Linked DNA regions of Heliomicrobium gestii. The protein of the gene in region 1 interacts with the protein of each later gene in a pairwise test. Links are inferred from orthologs where the notes say so. Each region holds a gene or a part of one and is shown on either strand. Other genes may lie near its edges.

The links. Proteins that work in one complex are often made in the same cells at the same time.
Region 2: the proteins of leuS (region 1) and ligA interact in binary tests that used the Escherichia coli proteins (3 or more experiments, as listed by UniProt). The link is inferred for Heliomicrobium gestii from one-to-one orthologs.

What each region holds. Positions count from the first base shown.
Region 1 is NZ_WXEX01000003.1:162,141-168,620, reverse strand. What follows is about bases 1,416-4,555. They hold leuS (leucine--tRNA ligase), read right to left. Parts: upstream 4,206-4,555; coding sequence 1,626-4,205; downstream 1,416-1,625. Other genes in these bases: GTO89_RS04605 (hypothetical protein), read right to left, coding at 4,494-4,555. In the rest of the region: GTO89_RS04620 (lipid II flippase Amj family protein), read right to left, coding at 173-1,021; more of GTO89_RS04605, read right to left, coding at 4,556-4,730; GTO89_RS04600 (DedA family protein), read right to left, coding at 4,818-5,465; GTO89_RS04595 (class I SAM-dependent DNA methyltransferase), read right to left, coding at 5,478-6,230; GTO89_RS17135 (peptidylprolyl isomerase), read right to left, coding at 6,319-6,480.
Region 2 is NZ_WXEX01000012.1:53,307-58,037, reverse strand. The notes cover bases 1,025-3,951. They hold ligA (NAD-dependent DNA ligase LigA), read left to right. Parts: upstream 1,025-1,439; coding sequence 1,440-3,464; downstream 3,465-3,951. Other genes in these bases: ade (adenine deaminase), read left to right, coding at 3,480-3,951; pcrA (DNA helicase PcrA), read left to right, coding at 1,025-1,412. In the rest of the region: more of pcrA, read left to right, coding at 1-1,024; more of ade, read left to right, coding at 3,952-4,731. UniProt on the Escherichia coli protein: DNA ligase that catalyzes the formation of phosphodiester linkages between 5'-phosphoryl and 3'-hydroxyl groups in double-stranded DNA using NAD as a coenzyme and as the energy source for the reaction.

The DNA of each region.
Region 1 (6,480 bases):
GGAATTAAAACGTTTATCCACATAGTAGTCGACTATGTTCATGAATATCTTTATAGTGACTACGTTAAAAACAATAATGCATAGCAATCCCAAAACGTTTTTCATTTTGATCACTCCCTTTAATTCCTATTAAACACGAGAAAAGATTCGTAAATTTCTGTATAAATATCAATTAAATAACCCGGGTAACGAACTGAATGACTTTAGCGGAAGGCAATAGGAGCAATTGCGCAAAAAGGGTTCCGGCGATCCGACTAAATGCCATGTACATGACAAGTGACTTCACCTCTTCTTCTGATCTTTTGCCATTGATCGCTTCATCGGTATATATTGCTGTAACGGGATCGATGAGCGTAGCAAGCAGGATCGTCGCCATGCCGTTTATGACTGCCGCCAAATACCCGGCGGTTTGGCGATACTCAGGCGCCAACACCCCAGCGTACATGGCAGATAAAACTCCCGTCGAAAATATCGCTGTTACGATAATATTCAATATGATCGTTTTTGTAGGAATCGTGCGCTCTTCTCTCATTCGAGTGATAACCGCAACGTTTGGGAGTTGCACGTCCTCGAGCAAATGCTTAAACCGGCGAAAGGAGAGCGTAGCCAGCAACAACTTCGGAACCGATCCGGCTTTTTCAAGCAATAGAATGCTCTTTGAAAAAATTCGTGTAAAACTGGGAATCAATAAAGTCCCGCAAACAGTCCCTGTTGTTGCGCCTAAAAGGATACATCGGAGTTGTCTATCGACGGATTCTACAAAAAGCAAGTATGCCTGGGAACTATCGTTGCTGATGTTCGAGAGTAGCAGATTGCTGGCCTCTATCCCTTTGGCCATTAGTGGCGCCTGAAAAGTATTCGCCGTACTCGCTAAAAGGAATAACACACTAAACAATGAATAGGCCATTGATACCCGCCGTGTTCGAACTCCGGCCAGTCTTACCGAATAGTTAAATGTCTGAAACATATGAATGAATGCCGTTAATCCAAAAATCAGGGTCAAACGAAAATCTGTAAGCATTGCACTCTTCCTTCTATTAAACTCATAGATTCAAAAAGCTAGGCGCTTTTATTTTTGCCGTTAGACACTCGCGTCATCCTAAATACAAGTATTCACCCTTTAAATGTAAAGCAAAATTATTCATAATCCAATGGTTTACACGAAAAAAAGTCCAGGACTACTGCCCTGAACGGTTACGCTTCGTTATCGAACTTTCCTTTTTACTCCATCAAAAATTAGATGATTGGTGTTTGCAAATGCAAAAATTATGTGGTATAATAAATTTTGTCGATGGACTTGTAGCTCAATTGGTAGAGCACTCGACTCTTAATCGATAGGTTCTGGGTTCGAGTCCCAGCAAGTCCACCAAACGATATAAAGCCTCCCGCTTGCGGGGGGTTTTTTTACGTGTTCGGAGAATGGTAGGGCTGGAATCCACCCAAACCTGTATAGCTGGTTTCCGACTATAAAGGGTCGACCAAAGAATTTCTCAACCAGTCGAGTCAACAGTTTGGCTTTGCATTGCCAAAGTTTTAGATGACTTTCATCATTACTTTGCTATACAAGGTATTTCCGACAGGTGATACTAGCAATAAAGCCCCGGGTCACCCCGGGGCTTTGCACACTACTTCACCACAATATTCACCAATTTATTCGGCACCGTAATCACCTTCACCACACTCTTCCCAGCGATCAGCGCCTGCACCTTCTCCGTCTCCAGCGCCTTCGCCTTCAACGCTTCGCCGTCCAAGCCATTGGTCACTTGCAGCTTCTCACGGACCTTGCCGTTGATCTGAACGACCACTTCCACTTCGTCCCGGACGAGGGCTTGTTCGTCGTAGTTGGGCCAGGGCTGTTTGTAGACCGAGTCGCCGCCGCCGATGACCTGCCACAGTTCTTCGCAGATGTGCGGGGCGAAGGGGGCCAGGACGAGGACGAGGCGGGCCAGGGCGTCTTTGACGAGGGGGATGTTCTGCTGTTCGGCAGGAACTTTGTCCTTGTACTGGTAGAGGTGGTTGACCATCTCCATGATCGTCGAGACGGCTGTGTTGAAGTTGAAGCGCTGGCCGATGTCTTCGGTCAGCTTTTTCACTGTGTAGTGGGCCACCCGGACCAGTTCGCGGTCGTCGTTGTTTAAGGCGGAGAGGTCATAGCCCTTTGCCGCGAGCTTCACATCAGTTTGCCCTGCCACGGGTTGCGCCGCGCCGGTCTGCCCGTCCCCGCTCCCCACCAGCGTCCCCGCCACGCCGGCGATCGGCTCGCTGTAGGCGTGGACAAGCCGCCAGACGCGGTGCAGGAAGCGGTGGGCGCCTTCGACGCCCCGGTCGCTCCACTCCAGGTCGCGCTCGGGCGGGGCGGCGAAGAGGATGAAGAGGCGGGCCGTGTCGGCGCCGTATTTGGCGATGATCTCTTCGGGGCTGACGGTGTTGCCTTTCGACTTGGACATCTTGGAGCCGCCCATAAGGACCATGCCCTGGGTGAGCAGGTTTTCAAAGGGCTCTTCGACCTTGACCAGCTTCAGGTCGTAGAGGACTTTGGTGAAGAAGCGGGCGTACATGAGGTGCAAAATGGCGTGTTCGACGCCACCGATGTACTGGTCCACGTTCATCCAGTAGTCCACGTCTTCTTTAAGGAAGGCGTGGTCTTTGTCCTTCGGCGTGCAGTAGCGCAGGAAGTACCAACTGGAGCAGACGAAGGTGTCCATCGTGTCTGTCTCGCGCCGGCCTTTGCCGCCACACTGGGGGCAAGTGCACTCGTAGAAGTCAGGACGGGTGGTCAGGGGCGATTCGCCGGAGGGGGTGAACTCCACGTCGGTGGGCAGCATGACCGGGAGCTGTTCATCGGGGACGGCCACTTCGCCGCACTTTTCGCAGTAGATGACCGGGATCGGCGCGCCCCAGTAGCGCTGGCGCGAGATCAGCCAGTCGCGGAGGCGGTAATTGACCTTGCGGACACCCTTGCCTTCCCGCTCCAGTTTATCGGCGATGACGTCGAGGGCTTGCGTGTTGATCAGGCCGTCGAACTCGCCCGAGCGGACGAGACGGCCTTCCTCTTCATAGGCGTGGTCCATCTCCTCCACGTCCAGGTCAGGCAGGCCCTCGGGCTGGATGACCACTTTCATGGGGATGTTGTATTTGGTGGCGAACTCAAAGTCGCGCTGGTCGTGGGCTGGCACGCCCATGACGGCGCCGGTGCCGTAGTCGACGAGGACATAGTTGGCCAGGTAGACGGCCACTTTATCGCCGGTCAGCGGGTTGATGCAGTAGTGGCCGGTGAAGACGCCCTCTTTTTCCGTGTCGTTCGCCGTGCGGTCCATCTCGCTCTGGCCGAGGACTTTTTTGATGAAGGCGCGCAGCTCCACCTCGCGGGGGTTGCCGCTCACCAAGCTTTCCACGGCGGGATGCTCCGGCGCCAGCACCATGTAGGTGACGCCGAAGATGGTGTCCTGGCGGGTCGTGTAGACGGTCAGCTTGTCCACGGCGCCAACGGGGTTTTCCAAGGCAAAGTCAGCCTCGACGCCTTCGGAGCGGCCGATCCAGTTTTCCTGCATCGTCTTGACCTTATCGGGCCAGCCGGGCAGTTTGTTCAGGTCGTCCAGGAGGCGCTGAGCGTAGTCGGTGATGCGGAAGAACCACTGCTCCAGGGCTTTCTTCTCAACGGTGGCGTCGCAGCGCTCACAGAGGCCGTCGACGACCTGCTCGTTGGCGAGGACGGTGGCGCAGTCGGGGCACCAGTTGACGTTGGCCTTTTTCTTATAGGCCAGGCCGGCCTTGTAAAGTTGCAAGAAGAGCCACTGGGTCCATTTGTAGTAGTCAGGGTGGCAGGTGGCCACTTCCCGCTCCCAGTCATAGGAGATGCCCATGGACTGGAGTTGGCGGCGCATGTTGGCGATGTTGCTCCAAGTCCAGTCGGCGGGAGGCACCTTGTGCTTGATGGCGGCGTTTTCGGCGGGCAGGCCGAAGGCGTCCCAGCCCATGGGGTGCAGCACGTTGTAGCCTTGCATCGTCTTGAAGCGGGCGACGACGTCGCCGATGGAGTAAACGCGCACATGGCCCATGTGCAGGTTGCCCGAGGGGTAGGGGAACATCTCCAAGCAGTAGTATTTGGGCCGGCCCGGTTCCTGCTGGAGTCGGAACATGTCATGGTCAGCCCAATGTTTTTGCCATTTCGCTTCAATCTGCTGGTAGTCGTAGCGTTCTTGCATCGGTGTGGATTCCTCCCAAACGAATATCGATCCCTTTTTCATCCATCCCTATTTCTTTGGAAAAAGATAAAACCTTCCCGCCCGCCATGGGACGAAAAGGTTCTTTCCGCGTTACCACCCAAGTTGCCGCGCCGGGGGACTTGCCATTGTGTCATGCCTCCAGGCTCTTTCCTGAGAGGCGTTTCATCGCGAAAAGGCTGTCGCTCGAAGACAACCCTCGCCAATGGTCGGTCCGCTGCCGGGATCGGCCGCTCGTGCCAGGGATAACGGTCCCGCAACCGTCTGGGCTTAGGAGAGGTGACAACGGCCCGATGGGCTGCCGGTTGCCGCTTCACCGTTGGCGCCTAGGCACAGCGGTGAAACGTTCCGTCGTTCTCTCTTCGGCCCTGCGACTCCCGGGCGAGATTCGACCGCCTCTCCCCTGCCTCGCACCGGCCGGCAGGTCTCTGGAGGAGGATGGGCGGCGTACTGCTCCCGTTCTTCGTCGTTTTCGTCATATCCGTATTCGTGATCTCGGGATCTCATTACGGGGTCATATGTTTCCTATTATAGCATTTCCCGTAGCAAATGCAATTTAATCGACATCAATCCTTGATGTCCAGTCCTTACCGTTTAATCCTTACGGTTCATCTGGGTCCGGCTCTCCCGGTAGTCCTTCATCTTGTGCCAGAGCCACCAGGCGCCGATGAGGCCGATGATGGCGATGATGACGATGTCCAGGTCGTGGCCGTATTTGCGGATGGACTGCCAGTTTTCGCCGAGGACATAGCCGATGTAGGCGAGGGCATAGCACCAGGGGAAAGAACCCAGCAAGGTGTAGAGGGTGAATTTCTTCACGTCCATCCCGGCGATGCCCGCCGGCAGGGAGATGAAGGTCCGTATGACCGGCAGGATGCGGCTGATAAAGATGGCCGCCTCGCCGTACTTGTCAAACCAGCGCTGGGCCATGTTGAATTCTTTGCGAGAGATGAACCAGCCGAAGTACTTGAAGATAAACTCCTCGCCAAGGGCTCGCCCCGCGAAGTAGGCGGCCAAAGAGCCGATGACATTGCCCACCGTGCCGGCGACAGCGGCGCCGAAGAGGGTGATCGAGCCCTGGTAGGCCATGAAACCGGCCATAGGCATGATGATCTCTGAGGGCAAGGGGATGCAGGCGCTCTCGATGGTCATGCCGATGACGACGCCGGCGTAGCCGAAGGAGTTCAGGTAGGTGACGATTTGGGTCAGAAACACCTCGATGACTTTGATCAGATCGCTCAACGACGACTCTCCTTAACTGTTTGTTTTCCGGGCCACCAGGTAGAAACGCTCACTCGTGGCGGTCGGGGCGTTGCCGGCCAAGTCGCCATAGAGCCCTTCGACGGTAAGGCCAGCCTGGACGACGGCGCTTTCGATCTCCTCGCGGGTGTGCCAGATCTGGTAGTGGCTCTCCTCAAAGCGCTCATAGAGGCCGTCCGGTCGGGAGACAAAGAAGAGCAGATTCATCTCCACCGTCCGGGTGTCTGCGTCATAGTCGTTGGACCAGATGTAGGCCAGATCCTCCCGGACTTCTGTAAAGGTTTCGTTGCCGAGGACCGTCGCCAGTTTGTGCTCCGTGTGCAGATCGGCCACCAGCACGCCGCCCGGGGCGAGGGCGGCGGCGACGCCTTTTAAGGTCTGGGTCAGATCCTCCTTGGAAGGAAGGTAGTTCAGGCCGTCAAGGAAGCAGACGATGGCGTCGGCCTGCCGCGGGTATTCGAGCCGCCGCATGTCCTGGTTGAGGAGGAGCAGTTGACCCCGTTCCAGGTATTCCTCCTGGCGATCGGCGCAGACGGCCAGCATGTCCGGCGAGAGGTCGACGCCGACGACGCGGTAGCCCCGCTTTAGCAGCCGTTCGGTGATGGCGCCGGTCCCGCAAGCCAGATCGAGGACAGTGGCCGGTCGGAGGCCGAACCGGGCAAAGACGCCCTCGGTGAAGTCCACCCATTCGTCATAGTTGACATCAGCCATCAGCCGGTCATAGACACCGGCCAGGAGTTCATACATGCTGTTCATCTCCGTTTTTTGATTCTGTCAGACATATGTTTTTCATTTTACCATGGTTGCCAGGGATTTCAAACGCTGAGACCGGCAGTTATTTCTCCTCCACCGACACCCCATAGATGATCACATCGAAGAGGGGGCTGCTGACCTCGTTCCCCTGCCCTTTTACGACGGGAACAGCGGCGATTCGCTTGACCACGTCCATGCCGGAGGCGACCTCGCCGAAGACGGTGTAGTTGGGGTGGCTGTTCAG
Region 2 (4,731 bases), on another replicon or contig:
GGACCAACGCCCAGTCGCGGGTGCTGGAAGAACACTTCATGTACGCCGGCATCCCCTACCGCATCTTCGGCGGTTTGCGCTTCTATGAACGAGCGGAGATCAAGGACATCGTGGCCTACCTGCGCTTCATCTCCAATCCCGCTGACGCCATCAGCTTTCGTCGTGTCGTCAATGTGCCCAAGCGGGGCATTGGCGACGCGACGGTGCAGAAGCTGCTCGATCAGGCCGATCAGGCCGGTTGGAACGCCGGGGAAGCGCTGGCGCGGGCCGGTGAAGTGCCCGGTCTCTCCCGCGCCGCCAAGGCCCTCGCCGCCTTCGGTCAATTGATCGACGCTCTGCGCCGGGAATCGCCGTCACTGCTGGTCACCCAGATCGTCGAAGCCATCCTCGACCGGACGGGCTATGTGCGCGAGTTGGAGGCCGAGCAGACAGAAGAGGCGAAGGGGCGCATCGAGAACATCAAGGAATTCCTTTCCGTGACCCAGGAGTTTGACCGGACGGCCGATGAAAAGACCTTGGAGGAATTCCTGGCCGGCGTCTCCCTCGTTTCTGACACGGACAATTATAATGAAGAGGAAGACGCCGTTGTCCTCATGACGATGCACTCGGCCAAGGGCTTGGAGTTTCCCGTCGTCTTCGTCGCCGGCATGGAGGAGGGGGTCTTCCCCCACAGCCGTGTCCAGTTCGAAGAGGCCCAAGTGGAAGAGGAGCGCCGGCTCTGCTATGTGGCCATCACGCGGGCGCGGGAGCGCCTCTACCTGGCTCGCGCATGGAGGCGAACCCTTTTCGGCAATACTGTCTCTAACGGGCCTTCCCGGTTTTTGGAAGAAATCCCTCCGTCTTTGCTGGTTGAGGAGGATGACCGTCCGCCCCGGGAGTCTCGCTTTTCCTCTTCTACGTCCCTTACTTCTTCTTTTTCCGGGAATGGAGGCGGCGCTTCCTTCGGCCGTGAGACCTATGGAAGAGAAAGCGCCTCGGGCAGCAGCAACCGCATGAGCTACTTTGAACCGGCCTCGGTGCGGACAGGGGCTGGAGGCAGAAGCGCCGTTGGCGGTTCTGCGCCGGTGGCCAAGGGCGCCGATGCGGGCCGAGCGGGCGCACCGGCGGGCACGGCTGCAGCGGGAACGGGCTCGATGAGCGTCCCTGGCGCTCCCGCCTTCGGTGAGAGGGCGAACACAGGCGGCATGGCCGGCGCTGCCGGCGCGTCCGGTTCATCCGGTGCGGGCAGCGCGCCGGCTTCCGGCAGTGGTGTTGGTTTCATCGTCGGCGATAAGGTCCAGCACGGCAAGTTTGGCATGGGCATCGTCGTCAAAACCTCGGGAAGTGGCGAGAGCCAGGAGCTTTCCGTCGCGTTCCCCCAACAAGGGATCAAAAAACTGCTCGTGAAATATGCCGGGCTAAAACGGGTATAGTCTGAAATGAACTGTGGAGGTGTTCCCATGGCTGCCAGAGAGGGCGGACCCGCCCCGGTCGATGGGGCCCAGCGCATCGCTGAACTGCGGGAGCTGATCCGCCATCATGACACCTGCTATTATGTCCATGACGCGCCCGAGATCAGCGATGGCGAATACGATCGGCTGATGCGGGAACTGATCGAGTTGGAACAGGCCCACCCCGAAGAGGTTACGCCCGACTCGCCGAGCCAGCGCGTCGGCGGCGCGCCCCTCGCGGCCTTTCGCGCCGTCAGACACCGTGTGCCCCTGCTGTCGTTGGCCAACGCTGTTGATGACGGCGACCTGCGCGAGTTCGACCGCCGGGCTCGTGAGCGGGCCGACCGTCCCCTTACATATGTCGTGGAGCCCAAGATCGATGGCCTCACGGTGGTGCTCTCGTATCAAGCGGGGCGTTTTGTCCGGGCGGCCACCCGGGGCGACGGCACGACCGGCGAGGACATCACGGAGAACATGAAAACGGTTCGCGCCGTTCCTCTTCGGCTGAAGGCGGATCTGGAAGCCCTGGAGGTGCGCGGTGAAGCCTATCTGCCCAAGGAGGCCTTCGCCAAGCTGAATGAGGAGCGGGAAGAGGCGGGCGAACCGGCTTTCGCCAACCCGCGCAACGCCGCTGCCGGGTCCTTGCGTCAACTGGACCCGAAGGTGACGGCCTCACGACCGCTGCGCGCTTACTTTTACAACATCCTGCACCTCGAAGGCGACCGTGTCAGCGAACAGGTGGCAGCTTTGGAAAAACTGGAGGCCTGGGGTCTGCCGGTCAACCCGGTGCGGCGTCACTGCCAGACCATCGATGAGGTCCTCGAGCACTGCCGGTACTGGACGGAGCACCGTCACGACCTGCCCTATGAGATCGACGGGCTGGTCATCAAGGTGAACGAACTGGATCAGTACCCCTTGCTTGGCGAAACGGCCAAGAGCCCCCGCTATGCCATCGCCTTCAAGTTTCCCCCGGAGCAGGCCGTCACCCGCGTGCGGGACATCACCGTCAAGGTTGGCCGCACCGGCGTGATCACGCCGACAGCGGAACTGGAGCCGGTGCGCGTCGCCGGCACGACGGTCAGCCGGGCGACCTTGCACAACGAAGACATCATCCGCGAGCGCGACATCCATATCGGCGATTATGTGATCATTCAAAAGGCCGGGGACATCATCCCCGAGGTGCTTTCCGTTCTCAAAGAGAAGCGGACCGGCGAGGAACGCTTTTTTGACATGCCCAAGACCTGTCCTGAATGTGACAGCCCTGTCAGCCGGCTGGAAGGGGAGGTGGCGATCCGGTGCACCTCCGCTGCCTGCCCGGCCCAGGCGAAGGAGGGATTGATCCACTTCGCCTCCCGCGATGCCATGAACATCGAGGGCCTCGGACCGGCGGTGGTCAACCTCCTCTGGGAGGCCGGACTCGTCCACGACCCGGCCGACCTCTATGACTTGGCGGCAGAGCAGGTGGCCCCGCTGGAACGGATGGGCAAAAAATCGGCGGCCAACCTGATCGCCGCCATCGAGAACAGCAAGTCTCGGGGCCTGGCTGCGCTGATCTTTGCGCTCGGCATCCGCCTCGTCGGACAGACGGCGGCCAAGACGCTCGCACGCCACTTCGGTTCCATGGAGGCGCTGATGAGCGCCACGACCGAGGAACTGCAAGGGGTGAGCGAGATCGGACCAAAGATGGCCGAGTCGCTCCAGCGCTGGTTCGCTGTTCCCGCCAACCGGCAGGTCATCGCCCGCTTGGCCGAAAAGGGGATGCCGATGGAGGCCGCCAATGCGGCGGTCGCCGCTGTTCCGCAAATTTTCGCCGGCAAGACCGTCGTGCTGACGGGGACGTTGCCGACGCTCGACCGCCGCGAGGCGCAGCGGTTGCTGGAAGCCCGCGGCGCCAAGGTGGCTGCTTCGGTGAGCAAAAAAACGTCTATGGTGATCGCCGGCGAGGCTGCTGGATCGAAGCTCGATAAAGCGAAGGAACTGAACATCCCCATCCTCTCGGAAGCGGAATTTTTACAGTTGATTGACCAGGGATAGCAGGGAGGAACCGGCGTGACGGCGAATAGAAAACAGAATGGGGACATTCTGCTCCGCGGCGGCAAGGTGGTCAACGTCTTCACCCTTGAGATCGAAGAGGCGGACGTGGCCATCGCCGGCGGGATGATCACCGGCCTTTACCGCCGGGACACAGCATCGCCCGCGCCAGGGAGCTATGGACAGGTGATCGATCTGCAGGGCGCCTTTGTGACGCCCGGTCTGATCGACGCCCACATCCACATCGAGAGCACCCTGTTGACGCCGCCCGCCTTTGCCGGCGCCGTCGTTCCCCATGGGACGACCGCCGTCATCGCCGATCCCCACGAGATTGCCAATGTCCTGGGCGTCGATGGTGTCTGGGCTTTTGCCCGGATGGCCGAACGGTTGCCCTTGGATGTCTATATCATGGTTCCTTCCTGTGTGCCCGCCACCCCGCTGGAGACCAGCGGCGCCGTTCTCGACGCCGAAGCGGTCGCCCAAATGATGGACGATATTCCCGGCGCCATCGGGCTGGCTGAAGTGATGAACGTCCCCGCCGTTCTGGCCGGGGATGACGACCTCTTGCAGAAGATCACCGCCGCCCGATTGCGTGCGTTGCCGGTCGACGGGCATGCGCCCGGTCTGAAAGAAGAGGCGCTGCAGGCCTATATCTCGGCCGGCGTTACCTCTGATCATGAGAGTGTTACCGCCGAAGAAGCCTGGGAGAAACTGCGCCGGGGGATGCGCCTGCTGATTCGTGAAGGATCGGCGGCCCAAAACCTGGCTGATCTCATATCCTGTATCGTGCCGGCTACGCAGGAAAACATTTCTTTTTGCTCTGACGACCGGCACCCGGCAGACCTCTTGCGCGAAGGACATATGAACGCCATTTTGCGCAAGGCTGTCTCCCTCGGTGTCGCTCCGGCGCTGGCCGTCAAGCTGGCGACCGTAACGGCAGCCCGCCACTACCGGTTGCCCCGTGTGGGCGCCGTCGCGCCGGGATACCGGGCCGACCTGGCCGTCTTTTCGGATCTGACCGCCTTTCAAACCCAGGCGGTGTTCAAAGGTGGACAGATGGTCGCTTCGGCAGGGAAGCTGTGCGAAAAGGCCGGTGACGCCCGAACATACGCCGATAGGCCTTGTTTCGGTGAAGGCAGCGTCCATCTTCCCCCCATCGCCGGCCGCCTCGCGCCTGCCTATGATCGAGACGCCGAGGTGCGTGTCATCGTTATCCAGCCCAACCAGATCGTCACTGGTCAGGAGATCATCCCGGCCGCCCACATCGGCC